Regions from separate parts of the Kribbella sp. NBC_01484 genome, predicted to be linked through region 2. Evidence: riboswitches for the same ligand, from Rfam matches in the RefSeq annotation. Region 2 holds a riboswitch; the other holds the start of a gene.
The links. A riboswitch is a leader RNA that binds a small molecule or an ion and turns the genes downstream of it on or off. The one in region 2 is predicted to bind S-adenosylmethionine.

Region 1 (7,324 bases), 2.2 Mb from region 2:
AAGCGCGTCGACGTCCTCGCGTCCCGGGCGAAGAAGGCCTTCCTCGAGTACCTGCCGATGGAGCACGTCGCGGGCCGGGACCGGATCTACCGCAAGGTCGACTACGGCCCGCTGCTCGACGTCTTCTGCCTGGACATGCGGACCTACCGCGGCGCCAACCCGACGCCCGCCACCGCCGGCCCGGTCGCGATGCTCGGTGCCGAGCAGGCCGCCTGGCTGGTCCGCGAGGTGGCCGCGTCGAAGGCGACCTGGAAGGTGATCGCCAGCGACATGCCGCTCGGCCTGCTGGTCCCGGACGGCGACCTGATCGAGGCCGTCGCCAACGGCGTCGCCGGTGCGCCGGGTGGTCGCGAGCACGAGATCGCCTGGGTGCTGAGCCAGTTCAAGAAGCGCAAGGTCTGCAACGCGATCTGGCTGACCGCCGACGTGCACTACGCGGCCGCCCACCACTACGACCCGTCCCGTGCGGCGTTCACCGACTTCGATCCGTTCTGGGAGATCGTGGCCGGCCCGATCAACGCCGGTACGTTCGGGCCGAACGCGCTGGACGACACGTTCGGCCCGCGGGTCGTGTTCTCGAAGGCCGCGGACTTCGCGAGCCAGTCACCGGCGAGCGGCAACCAGTTCTTCGGCCACACCACGATCGACCCACGCACCGGAGTCCTCACGGTCTCGCTGCGCAATCTGTTCGGCACGGTCCTCTGGACCAAGGACATCACCCCGGCCCACCACTGAGGGGCCCGTCGTACTCACCTGGCTCCGGCGCCTGCGCGGGATGCCGCCCACCGGAGCAGGTGAGTACGACGCTCATCCGCGGCTGAAGGTTGTCCTGTCCCGTTAGGTTTGTCCGCATGAGCTATCCGGAGAGCCGCCGCGACGATGTGGTCGACACGCTGCATGGGCAGGAGATCGCCGACCCGTACCGCTGGCTGGAAGACCCTGACGCACCCGACACCCGGGACTGGGTCCGCAGGCAGAACGAGTTCACCCAGGCCGAGCTCTCCGGCTATCCGGAGCGCGAGTGGTTCCAGACCACCATGGCGGCGGTCCTGGCCCGCCCACGCGCCGGCGTGCCGGCGAAGAAGGCCGGCTGGTACCTCGTCGGCCGCAACGACGGCACACAGGCCCAGGATGTCGTGTACGTCGCCGAGTCCCTCGACGCGCTGCTCGCCGGCGGCCGGGTCCTGATCGACCCCAACACGCTGTCTGCCGACGGCACTGACTCGCTGGGCTCGTTCACCGTGAGTCCGGACGGCAAGTACCTCGCGTACGGCGTCAACGAGAGCGGCAGCGACTGGACGACGTTCCGGCTGCTCGACATCGCCACCGGCACGCCTGTGGACGACGTGGTCACGGGGGCGAAGTTCTGCGAAGCCACGTGGCTCCCCGACAGTTCGGCGTACCTCTATCTGCACTACCCGGCGAGTGGTCGCAGTGAGGGGACCGAGACGAAGACGCTCACCGGTGGGCGTCTGATGCTGCACAAGGTCGGCACACCGCAGTCCGATGACGAGCTCGTGCTGAGCTTCCCGGATCACGACCGCTACTTCATCACGCCGGAGGTGTCGGAGGACGATCGCTACCTCGTCGTCCACATCACCGAGGGCACCGACCCCGGAGCTCGGCTCTGGGTCTTTCCGATCGCGTCCGACGGTTTCGGCGAGCCGGTGAAGGTGGTGGACTCCTTCGCCGATGAGATCGCGTTCGTGCGGATGTCCGGCGACCAGCTGGTATTGCGGACCGATCGTGACGCCTCCCGTGGTCGTGTGGTGCTCGCTTCGCTGGACGGTGAGTTCGTCGACCTGATCCCGGAAGGCGAGGCCACACTGCAGGCGGTTCGCGGCACTGCCGCCGGACTGGCCACCCTGACGCTGGTCGACGCACAACCGGCGTTGACGCTCTTCGCGCTCGACGGGTCCGATGCGCGGGTCATCGACGTACCGGGCGGGGGAGTGGTGGGCTTCGATGCCAGCCCCGAGTACGACGAGCTCTTCATCGGCCTGTCGACCACAACCGATCCGACGGTGTCGTACGTCGTCTCGACGTCGTCGGGCGTCGTCCGTGCGTTGCCGGAGCTCGTCCGTGGCTCAGGTGGATTCACGTCCCCGTCGGTCACCGTGACGCGACGGGTCGAGCCGGGTCGCGAGGTGCCGTACTTCCTGATCACTCGCTCCGACCTGGACACATCAGCCCCACGCCCGACGCTGCTCTACGGGTACGGCGGCTTCCGCATCCCGATCCTGGCCGACTACAAGCCGGGCTGGCCGGCGTGGCTGGCGGCCGGCGGAGTGCTGGTGATCGCGAACCTGCGGGGCGGCGGTGAGTACGGCAGCGACTGGCACGACGAGGGACGGCTGAAGAACAAGCAGAACGTCTTCGACGACTTCATCGCTGTCGCAGAGCACCTGCGGGACACCGAGGTGACCACGCCTGCGCAGCTCGCGATCCACGGTCGCAGCAACGGCGGTCTGCTCGTGGGAGCGGCCATGACACAGCGACCGGACCTGTTCGCGGTCGCGCTGCCCGGTGTGGGCGTCATGGACATGTTGCGGTTCCACTTGTTCACAGTGGGCGCCGCGTGGGCCTCTGACTTCGGCCATCCGGACGATGCGTCGGAGTTCGAGGATTTGCTGGCTTACTCACCACTGCATCGGTTGCGCGACGGGACGTCGTACCCGGCGACGCTCGTGGTCACGGGTGATCACGACGACCGGGTGGTGCCGTTGCACAGTCACAAGTTCATCGCCGAGCTGCAGCATGCCCAGTCCGGTCCGGGACCGGTCTTGACCCGCGTCGAGGTCAACACCGGTCACGGCTTCGGGAAACCCGCCGCCATGGTCGCGGCGGAATGGGCGGACCTACTGGCGTTCGCTGCTCACCATGTAGGCCTTGTACCTCCTGAGCAGTAGGAGGGCCGTTACCAGATGCGAGGAGCTTGGAGGTCCCGCGGGTCGTCGGTGGGCTGACAGCCGTGCGCGGTGTCCTCGTACTCCGACCGCGGTCCGCCGGCGGCCAGCGTCCGTACGGCGTTGACGAGCCGGTCCACGTGCTCACGCGTCGTACCGAGGCCGAGGCTCGCCCGGACCGCGGTGCCGTGCTCGGGGGAGTCCGCGAGCAGGTGACCGACGAGCGGGTGCGCACAGAACTTGCCGTCCCGGACACCGATGCCGTACTCGGCGCTCAGTGCCGCTGACACGAGCGTCGAGCTCAGACCGGCAACCGTGAAGCAGACAGTGCCGACGCGGTCCGCGTCCTCGCCGAAGATCGAGTACGTCGTGACGCCGGGGAGCTGAGCCAGGCCGGTCCGGAGGCGGGCGAGCAGACTGCGCTCGTGCTGCTCGATCGCGTCGCGGTGCTTGCTGATCGCGGCACACGCCGAGGCGAGGGCGATCGCGCCGATGACGTTGGGGGAGCCGCCCTCGTGCCGCGCCGGGCCGGTCGCCCAGACCACGGTGTCGCCGGTGACCGCGGTCGTCGCGCCACCGCCGTACAGGTACGGATCGGCGGCGTCGAGCCAGTCGGCGCGGCCGATCAGCGCACCGGCGCCGTACGGCGCGTAGAGCTTGTGTCCGGACAGTGCGACCCAGTCGACGTCGAGTGCGGCGATGTCGACCGGCCGGTGCGGTGCAAGCTGCGCGGCGTCGAGGCAGACCCGCGCACCGTGCGCCTTGGCGACCGCGGCGATCTCCGCGATCGGGAAGATCTCACCGGTCACGTTGGAGGCGCCGGTCACGACCACCAGCCGCGGACCCTCCGGCGCGGTGCGCAAAGCGTCGGCGACGTTGGTCACTGCTTCACTGGGGGAGGCGGGCGCCGTGAGGCGGACGGTCCGCTCAGCCGGCCAGGGCAGGAGCGCGGCGTGGTGCTCGGACTCGAAGACGATCACGGTCGCGTCCGGGGGGACGGCCTGGGCGAGCAGGTTCAGCGCGTCCGTGGTCTGGCGGGTGAAGATCACCTGGTCGTCGGCACGGGCTCCGACGAACGCGTGCACCTCGGCGCGAGCGCGCTCGTACCACTGGGTGGTGATGCGGGACGCATAGCCGTTGCCGCGGTGCACCGACGCGTACGACGGCAGCGCCGCCTCGACGCTGGCCCGGACGGACTCCAGACACGGCGCACTGGCTCCGTGGTCGAAGTTCGCGTAGTCGGTGACTCGGCCGTCGGCCAGCGGAACCAGCAGGTCCGAGCCGACCGTGGTGGGGATGCTGCCGGTGAGGAGCCGGGTGACCGTCGGCCGCGGCGTACTCGCGCTGGCCGGTTCGAGGATGGAAAGAATCGACATGCTGCTGCTCCAGGAAGTCCGCACTTGCCGAGCGGCGTATCCGCACGGCCTGGTCTTCACCCGGGGCACCCCACCGCGGAGGAGGGTTGCCGGCCAGCGAGCCGGGGCTTGGCGCTGGCACTCATGACCTGCCGAGAACGGTAACGAACAGCCCACAGCCCGCGCCAGTGGCAATCTCACATTCCGGGATTCCCAAACACATCCTGAGACGTGCAGACTGTTGCCATGATCGGACGGCTGCATCACCTGGCGATCGACTGCCCGGAACCGCTGGAGCTCGCGCGCTTCTACTCGGCGCTGCTCGGCAAGCCCATCACGTACGAGAGCGACGGCTGGGTGGTGGTCGCCGACAACGACCACACGTCAGGTCTCGCCTTCCAGCGAGCGCTCGGCCACCAGCGCCCGCAGTGGCCGGACCCCACACGTCCTCAGCAGATGCACCTCGACGTCATGGTCGACGACCTCGACGTGGCCGGGTCGGCGGTCCTGGCGCTCGGCGCTCGCAAGCTCTCGGCCACTGTGTACGAGGATCCGGCCGGCCACCCGTTCTGTCTCATCCCGCGACCCGGCTGGGCGCCGCCGGTCAATCCGTAATGGATTCGCTCCGGGCGACCGGGGCGTGTTTGATGGCGGCATGACGTTGACGACGGCGTGGACGGCGCCAGCGGTCGAGCGGCCGGACGGCTCGCTGACCGCACCCGAAGCCGAACTGCTGCGGGGCTACCTGGATTTCTACCGGACCACGCTGCTGTACAAGTGCGCCGGTCTGACGGCCGAGCAGCTGGCCGAGCGGCCGTCGCCGCCGTCCAACCTTTCCTTGCTCGGCCTCATCCGGCATCTCACCAAGGTGGAGCGGATCTGGTTCCGCATCCACTTCGCGGCGGAGTCGCCGGCTGAGCCCCTGTTCGCTCCCGAGCTGGGCAAGGACGCCGATTTCGAGCGCATCGATCCGGCTGAGGCACAGGCGGCGTACGAAGGTCTGATCGCGGAGTGGAAGCTGTCGGACGCGGCCGCGGCCGGGCGGTCGCTCGACGATCGCTTCACCTTCAGCGGGACCGAGTCGACGCTCCGGATGATCTACATCCACATGATCGGCGAGTACGGCCGTCACTGCGGTCACGCCGACCTGCTGCGCGAACAACTCGACGGCACCACCGGGGCGTGAAGCGACCGCTTGCTCTCGGTCTGTGGCTGCAGCCCGTTTGCGGCGGCGCTGTGACGTTATGTATGGGGCAGCGTAATCGGCGTGTGACACGTGGGACTCGAGAGGTAATCGGGGTAGCCTGCTAGATATGGCGACCCGCACGTCTTCCCCGGCGCGGGCGCAGAAGTCGGCAGCCAAACGGCCGAGTTCGGCTCGTTCGGCTGCTGGTGGACGCTCCCGGCCGTCAGGCGCCCAGAAGCGTGGGCAGAGCGCGAAGCGCGGTGGATCCTCCGCCGCGCGGACCAGCACGCCCAAGAACAGCGGACCTGGCCCGTTCGCGGCCGCCATGATCGTTCTCGGTCGCGGCGTGGTGAAAGTCTGGCTCGGCATCGCGCATCTGATCGGCAGCATGGTGCGCGGCATCGGTCACGGCGCCCGCGAGCTCGACCCCGAGCACCGTCGTGACGGCGCCGGCCTGTTCCTGATCGGCCTGGCGGTCGTCGTGGCCGCCGCGATCTGGTGGGATCTCCCGGGCGCGGTCGGCAACGGCATCCGGACCGTCGTCGGCGGCAGCGTCGGCATGCTCGGCTGGGCCGTCCCGCTGATGCTGCTGTTCGTCGCTATCCGCACTCTGCGTCACCCGGACCGCAACGGCCCGGCCGGACGTCAGGTGATCGGCTGGACCGCCATCTCCCTCGGCGTACTCGGCCTGGTCCACATCGCCAACGGTCTGCCCCGTCCGAGCAACCCGGCCGACGGTTCGTTGCAGGACGCCGGCGGCGCGATCGGGTACGTCGTCTCGTCCCTGCTGTCGGACCTGTTGACGCAGTACGTCGCCGCACCGCTGCTGGTGCTGCTGTCGATCTTCGGTGCCCTCGTCGTCACGGGCACTCCCGTCTATGCGATCCCACTGCGGTTCCGTGCGGCGTTCGACGTACTGATGGGGCGTACGGCGCTGCCGGAGGACGCACCGTCCGTCGTGGCCGCGCCGACCGACGACACCGTGCGGCTGACCCGCAAGGAGCGTCGCGCCAAGGCCGCGCAGGAGGAGGACGGCGAGCCGACCATCAAGCCGTACGACTCGCCGGTGCTCGAGGGACGTGAGCTCTCCAAGCGAGGCCGCAAGGCCAAGGCGGCTCCGGTTCCTGAGGAGGACGCGTACGACGTCGACGGTGATGCGGCCGCTGCGGCCGGGGCTCCAGGCCTAGGCATCGCTGTGGGGGCCGGCGGTGGTCCCAGCAAGCCGGAAGCGCCGCCCGAGCCGCCTCCGCACACGCCGATCCCGCAGCGGGTCGAGCAGCTCAGCCTCTCCGGCGACATCACGTACACGCTGCCCGATGGTCAGATGCTCAAGCCGGGTTCGGTCCACAAGGCCCGGACCAAGGCGTCCGACGCGGTGGTCGACCGGCTGACCGAGGTGTTCGAGCAGTTCGGCATCGACGCCCAGATCACCGGCTACACGCGCGGCCCGACAGTCACCCGCTACGAGGTCGAGCTCGGCTCGGCGGTGAAGGTCGAGAAGGTCACCGCCCTGAGCAAGAACATCGCCTACGCGGTGGCGTCGGCCGACGTGCGGATCCTGTCGCCGATCCCGGGCAAGTCCGCGATCGGCATCGAGATCCCGAACACCGACAAGGAGATCGTCAGCCTCGGCGACGTGATCCGGTCGGCGACCGCGCGCAACGACCACCACCCGATGGTGGCCGGCCTCGGCAAGGACGTCGAGGGCGGCTTCGTGGTCGCGAACATGGCGAAGATGCCGCACCTGCTGGTCGCAGGCGCGACCGGTTCGGGTAAGTCGGTGTTCGTCAACTCGCTGATCACCTCGGTCCTGATGCGGGCCACGCCGGACGAGGTGCGGATGATCCTGGTCGACCCCAAGCGGGTCGAGCTGAACC
Region 2 (7,324 bases):
ATCTGGGCGGGACGCGGGACTGGCAAGCTGCTGATCACCGGTGAGGACCGGATGTACGGGCCTTCGTTCATGTGGGGCGCGGATACGGCACTGGTTGGGATCGCCGCAGCGCAGGTCCCGCTGTCGGCCACCGTGCTGTCGGCTTGGACGTCAGGAGACCACGCTGGCTTCCTGACCGCGTCCGACCGGCTGGACCGGTTCGCGGCCGCGACCTTCTACGCACCCATCGAGGGCTACGTCCAGCGCATGCTCTGGGCGGCAGTCTGGGAGGGGCTGATCCCCGAAGAGGCGTCGTACGACCCCTACGGACCTCCGCTGCCAGCCGGCGAGCGCGACGTGGTGATCCGCTGCCTCGAGGAGCTCAATAGCTAGGTAGTGGGGTGGCGCGCTCCCTCCACGCTCCACCACACCGACGCCGTCGCGACCGCCTCCGGGTGGCGGCAATTGTGGTCTTGACCGAAACTAGGAGAGACCGGCTTGAACGTCAAGTGCCCGGGGTCGGCTGCGCTATTCTGCGAGTTGAGGGCCAGACCAGAAGTCGAAGGAGTGCCGTGCAGATCAGCTCAGCCTCGGGCGCGGTGGCCTGATGGCACTCATGGTCGGCGTCGTCGGCCCGGAGGACCTGGTGCAGCGCGTGATCGCGGTCGGCCCCCCGAGCGGCGCGACCCTGCTCCCACTTCCCTACCGCCACGAGACCGAGGCCGTCGAGCTGGTCGAGCAGGCGCACGAGCAGGTCGACGCCCTGCTGTTCACCGGCGTCGTGCCGTACACGATCGCCACCGAGGCCGGCGTGATCGACCGGCCGGCGATGTACGTGTCGTACGACGGCGCCACGCTGCTCCGGGCCCTGGTCGAGCTGCTGCGGCTCGGTCACAACGTCACCCAGTTCTCGATCGACACATTGCGCCGCAGTGAGGTGCTGGAGACGCTGATCGAGGCCAAGCTGCCGACCGACCAGATCCACGTGCTGCCGTACCGGCCTGGCCTCACCTCCGACGACATCGTCGCGTTCCACCGGATCGCGCGCGACAAGCACGACACGAAGGTCGCAATCAGCTGCCTGGGCTCAGCTTTCCACCTGCTCGAGAACGAGATGCCCTCGGTCCGGCTGGCCCCGTCGCGATACTCGATCCGCTCGACCCTGCAGGCCCTGGTCCTGACCACGACCGGGCAACACGTCGGGGACGCGCAGGTCGCGCTCGGCGTGATCGCCCTGCCCGAGCCGGACGACGCCCTGGCCGGCGACCTGATCACGCTCGGCGGCAGCCTGGCGGCGCTGCCGGACGGGCGGCACCTGGTCGTCACCACCCGCGGCCTGCTCGAGCAGGCGACCGAACAGTTCACGCGGATGCCCTTACTCGACCACCTCGCGGCGCGGCACAGTACGGCGTACGTCGGTTTCGGCGTCGGACGTACGGCGGCGGAGGCGGAAGCGCTCGCCCGTCGCGCAGTCAGCCGGGCCGAGTCGATCGGCGCGGTCGCCGGCGTCGTGTCGATGTCCGACGACGTCGAGATCGTGATCGAACCCACCGGCGACCAGCCCGCCACCACCCGCGGCACCGAAAGCCTCCCGCTCCTGGCCCGCCGCGTCGGCCTCAACACCCAAACCCTGGCCCGCATGCGCGAACTCACCGCCACCCTCCCCGACGGCCTCACCACCCAAGACGTCGCCGACCACCTCGCCGTCCAACTCCGGACGGCGCGACGCGTCCTGAAACGCCTGGAACGAGCCGGCCTGGCCGCCCCCACCGGCACCCAACAACACGGCCGCACCGGCCGCCCACCCACCGTCTACCTCATCCGCCTCTAACCGCATCCGTCCCCTCTGATGGGCCTCCACCACCATCTGATGGGTAGACCCATCCGGCGGTGGGTTCACCCAGCGGAATTCGGTTGGCCAACCCGCCCGGAGATGGGTGAGCCCATCAGAGGGGGTGGTGGGGGTGGATGACGGTGACGCCGGCGGGGGTACCGTGCGAGAGGGCGGCGAGGGCCGCCGGGGTTTGTTCCAGCGTGATGGTGTGGGTGATCAGGTCGGCCGGCTTGAGGTTGCCCTGGGCAACTAGGTTCAGGAGCTCCGGGTAGGCGTGGGCGGGCATGCCGTGGCTGCCTAGCCATTGGAGTTCCTGGCCGATGAGGCGGCTGACGTCTAGCTGGACGCCGGAGGGGAGGAGGCCGACCTGGAGGTGGCGGCCTCGGGGGCGGAGGGCCTGCAGGGATTGTTGGACGATGTCGTTGGAGCCTAGGGCGTCCATCGTCACGTGAGCGCCGCCGGCGGTGAGGTCGCGGATCTCCTGGACGGTGTCCGGTGACGCCACCAGCAGGTCGGTGGCGCCGTACTCGCGGGCCAGCTTCAACGCCGACGGGTTGGTGTCGACTGCAATCACCCGGGCGCCCAGGGACGCGGCGATCATCACGGCGGAGAGGCCGACGCCGCCGCAGCCGAAGATCGCGACGGTTTCGCCGGCGGTGAGCCGGCCGACCTGGCGGATGGCGCGGAACGACGTGGCGAAGCGGCAGCCCAGCCCCGCCGCGGTGGCGAAATCCAGCTCATCGGGCAGGCGGACCAGGTTGACCTGTGCATATGGCACGGCGACGTACTCGGCGAAGGAGCCCCAATAGGTGAAGCCTGGCTGTTCCTGCCGAACGCAGACCTGCTGGTTGCCCTCACGGCACTGCTCACAGGACCCGCACGCGCAGATGAACGGCGTCGTCACCCGGTCGCCAACCTGCCACCCCGTGACTCCCGCACCGACGGCGGCGATCGTCCCGGCGAGCTCATGACCAGGCACGTGGGGCAGCACGATGTCCGCGTCGTGGCCCATCCACCCGTGCCAGTCACTCCGGCACAGCCCGGTCGCCTCGACCTTCAGGACGACCGCACCCTCCGCCGGCTCAGGCCGCGGAACCTCGTGTACGACGGGCAGAACGCCGTACTCCTCGATGACGACAGCGCGCACCAAGGCATCGTAGTCAGCCGACGCAGAACTCGTTGCCCTCGGGATCGAGCATCACAATGTGGCCGAGGACGTCGGGACCGTAGAACTCCTCGCGCACCTGCACAGCACCGAGCCCCACCAACTCGACCGCCTTCCTCCGCATCCGGTCGGCGGTCACGTCGTCACGGGTCGGGCCCGCCACGCGGATGTCGATGTGCAGCCGGTTCTTCGAGGTCTTGGGCTCGGGCACCCGGAGGAACCCGATCGCCGGCCCGACGTCGTCGGGGTCCACGATCGAGGCTCCGTCCGGGTCGTCGTACCCGGGCTCGAAGATGTAGCCGAGTGCCGCCGCCCAGAACTCCGCCAGCCGCTGCGGCTCGGCCGCGTCCCCACCAAGGGTCCAGTTGGTCGCCATGGCGGGAACGCTAGCGCGCATTCCGGACGATCCACGCCCGGATGAACAGATCAGCCGCCGGCGACCGCCGGGATGATCGAGACCTGCCCGCCGTCCTTGATCGACGTCTGCAGGCCGTCGGCGAAGCGTACGTCGTCATCGTCGACGTACACGTTCACGAACCGGCGCAGCTCGCCCGACTCGTCGAGGACCCGGCCCTTGATGCCCGGGTACGAGCCGTCCAGCGAGTCGAGCACCTCGATCAGCGTGGAGCCCTCGGCGGACACCTCGGACACGCCCTGGGTGTAGGGCCGCAGGATGGTCGGGACGCGAACGCTCACACTCACTGCAGGCCTGCCTTCACGAAGGCGTCGTACGACGCGGGGATGGTCACCTTGGGGCCGACCCGGTCGGCCACGGCGTCGAGCGTCTTCAGCCCGTCACCGGAGTTGATGATCACGGTCTCGGCCTCGGGGTCGAGCTGCCCGGTGGCGATCAGCTTCTTCAGCGTCGCGACCGTCACGCCGCCCGCGGTCTCGGCGAAGATGCCCTCGGTCCGGGCCAGCAACTGGATGCCCTCGATGACTTCCTCGTCGCTGACGTCCTCGATCGCTCCACCGGTACGGCGGGCGACGTCGAGCACATACGGTCCGTCAGCCGGGTTCCCGATCGCCAGCGACTTGGCGATGGTGTCCGGGCGAACAGGCTTGACCACGTCGTGGCCATCCCGGAACGCCTGCGCCACGGGCGAGCACCCGGTCGCCTGAGCGCCGTACACCTTGTAGTCGGTGGCGTCGACCAGGCCGAGCTTGCCGAGCTCGGTGAAGCCTTTGTCGATCTTGGTCAGCTGCGAGCCGGACGCGACCGGGATCACGATCTGCTGCGGCAACCGCCAGCCGAGCTGCTCGGCGATCTCGAAGGCCAGGGTCTTCGAGCCTTCGGAGTAGTACGGCCGCACGTTGACGTTGACGAACGCCCAGCCCTCCTCCTCACCGGCGATCTCGGAGGCCAGCTTGTTCACGTCGTCGTAGTTGCCCTCGACGGCGACCAGGGTCCCGCCGTACACGGCGGTGGTGATCACCTTCGGGCGCTCGAGGTCGTGCGGGATGAACACGACCGAGCGGATGCCGGCGCGGGCGGCGGCCGCCGCGACGGCGTTGGCCAGGTTGCCGGTGGAGGGGCAGGCGAAGACCGTCATGCCGAGCTCGCGGGTGGCGCTCAGGGCGGACGCGACCACGCGGTCCTTGAAGGAGTGGGTCGGGTTGCCGGAGTCGTCCTTCACCCACAGCTTGCGCAGCCCCAGCTCGCGGGCCAGGTTCTGCGCGTCGACGAGCCGGGTGTAGCCGGGCTCGGTGTTCGGGAAGCTGGCCACGTCGACCGGGACGGGCAGCAAGGGCTGGTAGCGCCAGATGTTCTTGGGACCGGCCTCGATCTGCTCCCGCGTGATCGTCGGGTACTCGTACCCGACCTCGAGCGGACCGAAGCACTCCATACAGGCGTAGAACGGACCGAGCGGCGACTTCGCCCCGCAGGCGCGACAGCTCAGGTGCGTACCGTTGCCGAAGGCACCTTCGCGGATCGTGTGGGTGGCGGCGGTCAGGCTCATGAGTGAGGTTCCCCTCTCATCTTCCCCGGAACCGGATCTCGGCACGGGACGGATTTGGCACCGTTCCGCCGCGAGGGCCCCGGACTGGGACCTCAACGGGGAGGGTTGCCGGGACTTCAACGGGCCGTTTCCCTCAGTCCCTCTGGATGAGCTCCCCCGAGATTACCCAATAGGGTCCATATTGTGTCTTCCGTTCCCACTATCCGAGACGCTCGATCTCAGCCCTGCAGCTCCGGGAAGGCTCGAGCGCTCAGGGAGTCCGGCCCCGGCGCTGGTCGAGCATCCGCATCATCGGCGTCGCCGCGACACCGTGAACGACCACGCTCAGTACGACGGTGAAACCGACCGTCGCCCACAACCAGGGCAGGTCGGTGTGGAACGCGGCGCCGGCGTACGCCAGATAGAACACGGACCCGACACCACGCACTCCGAATGCGGCCGTCACCCATCGTTCGGAGCGGCGCATCGGAGTCCCGGCCAGCGCGACCCACGCGGTCACCGGTCGGATCACCAGCACCAGCAGCAGTCCCAGCGCGGCGCCGGCCACGGTCAGCGGACGGAGCAGTCCAGCCGTGATCGCCGATCCGAGCAGCAGCAGAATCCCCCAGGTCAGGATGTGCTCGAGTTGCTCGACGAATCCGTGCAGTTCCTCGTGGAAGTCGTGCTGCCGCTCGGCCGCCCGGAGCGCCAGCGCCGCGACGAACACGGCCAGGAAGCCGTAGCCGTGGAGCACCTGGGCGAGGCCGTAGACACCTAGTGTCATCGCGAGGGCCAGCACGGGTTCGCGTGAGTCGGCCAGGCGGAAGGTCCGCGAAGGCGCGGAAAAGGCCATCCGGCCGAGCAACCAGCCCACGCCCGCACCTACCGCCACGCCGATCGCGATCCGGCCGACCAGGTCCCAGGCGAACCACTCGAGCGCCCAATTGCCTACAGATCCCTTGGTGACGGCGAACACCGCGGCGTACACGAACGGGAAGGCCAGACCGTCGTTCAGACCCGCCTCCGAGGTGAGTGCGAAGCGGACCTCGTCGTCCTCCTCCTGCTCGGCGCCCGCGCCGGTCGACGGCCCCTGCACCTGGACGTCCGAGGCGAGCACTGGATCGGTCGGGGCGAGGACTGCGCCCAGCAGCAGCGCGGTCGCCGGGGCCAGCCCGAGCAGCCAGCCGGCGCCGGCCACGGCGGCGATGCAGGCGGGCATGGCCACCAGCAGGAGGCGCCAGGTCACCATCCACCGGCGCCATCCGATCGGCCGGTCGATCGCCAGTCCGACGCCCATCAACGCGACCAGGATCGTCAGCTCGGCGAGATGCTTGACGATCCCGGTCTCCACGATCGGGCTCAGGTGGGTACGGTCGACGGCCAGGCCCAGCAGTACGCCGGCGCCGAGGAACCCGATCGGCGCCGAGACGGCGTACCGGCGGAGCATGCGGGGCAGGATCGCCCCGAGCAACAGGGCCAGCCCCGCCACCAGGTAGAGCCCGTCCCCGTTGATCGTCATGGTGGCGATCCTGTGCCCCTGGCGGAGTTACCTCAAGCGATGCGTTGCGCCGGGCGTGTGCGTGGGCAGCGCCATGCGCGGGCCGTAGCGGGGATGGCCGATGCCGGTGAGCTCCAACAGGCGCTGGACGCGGAAGCGATGACCGCGGTAGGGCTCGATGAGTTCGGCGCAGCCCTCGTCGTCGAGCTCTTCGCCGATGAGGGCGTAGGAGACATCGCGGGACACGTGATAGTCCGCGAACGAGAACGCGTCGGCGTCGCCGTGGGCGCGCTGCCGCACCTCGGCCGCGGTCCACACCCCGACGCCCGGGAGTGATCGGAGCCGCCGCTCGATCTCGGCCGAGTCGGTCAGCTCGAGCGTCCGCTCCAGCGCCTTTGCTCGCGTCGCCGCTGTCACGACCACGCGGGACCGGCGGTTCTCCACGCCGGCCCGCAGCCACTGCCACGACGGGATCAGCCGCCACTCCTCCGGCGCCGGCGGCACCATCATCACGCGGCCGTCCGGCGCAGTCGGGCCCGGCGCGGGTTCGCCGTACTCACGGAGCAGGACGCGCCAGGCGCGGAAGGCCTCCTTGCCAGTGACGACCTGCTCGATCCCGGCGGCGGCCATCGCCTCGAACACCGCCCGCGTCCGCGGCACCCGGACATGCGGGAACCGCCGCGCCGCGTCCACCAGCGCGCGGTGCTCCGGCAACGGCTCGAACCCGTCCCAGCTGTCCGCGTCGCCCAGCAACTCCGGCACCCCCTCGAGCGCCCACGCAGCCCCCGGCCCCCAGGCCTCGGCCTCCACTTCCCCGGCGTACGGCGTCAGCCGCAACAGCACCGGTCCATCCGGCGTCCGAGTAGCCCGCCACACGGTCCGTCGCCCCGGATCGAACACGTACGCCG

Region 1: another riboswitch for S-adenosylmethionine. It lies ahead of OG555_RS30175 (aminotransferase class V-fold PLP-dependent enzyme); the one in region 2 lies ahead of thrC (threonine synthase).

What each region holds. Positions count from the first base shown of each region.
Region 1 covers NZ_CP109437.1:6,191,678-6,199,001, forward strand. The annotation lists gene OG555_RS30165 (alkaline phosphatase D family protein) at 1-735, shown strand, start outside; gene OG555_RS30170 (prolyl oligopeptidase family serine peptidase) at 852-2,909, shown strand; gene OG555_RS30175 (aminotransferase class V-fold PLP-dependent enzyme) at 2,918-4,282, opposite strand; SAM riboswitch class IV at 4,298-4,411, opposite strand; gene OG555_RS30180 (VOC family protein) at 4,508-4,876, shown strand; gene OG555_RS30185 (DinB family protein) at 4,917-5,447, shown strand; gene OG555_RS30190 (FtsK/SpoIIIE family DNA translocase) at 5,575-7,324, shown strand, end outside.
Region 2 covers NZ_CP109437.1:4,002,893-4,010,216, reverse strand. The annotation lists gene OG555_RS19665 (dihydrodipicolinate synthase family protein) at 1-372, shown strand, start outside; gene OG555_RS19660 (hypothetical protein) at 587-1,810, shown strand; gene OG555_RS19655 (zinc-dependent alcohol dehydrogenase family protein) at 1,926-2,960, opposite strand; gene OG555_RS19650 (VOC family protein) at 2,974-3,354, opposite strand; gene OG555_RS19645 (ubiquitin-like small modifier protein 1) at 3,405-3,680, opposite strand; gene thrC (threonine synthase) at 3,677-4,939, opposite strand; SAM riboswitch class I at 4,953-5,092, opposite strand; gene OG555_RS19635 (cation:proton antiporter) at 5,190-6,437, opposite strand; gene OG555_RS19630 (DNA-3-methyladenine glycosylase family protein) at 6,465-7,324, opposite strand, start outside.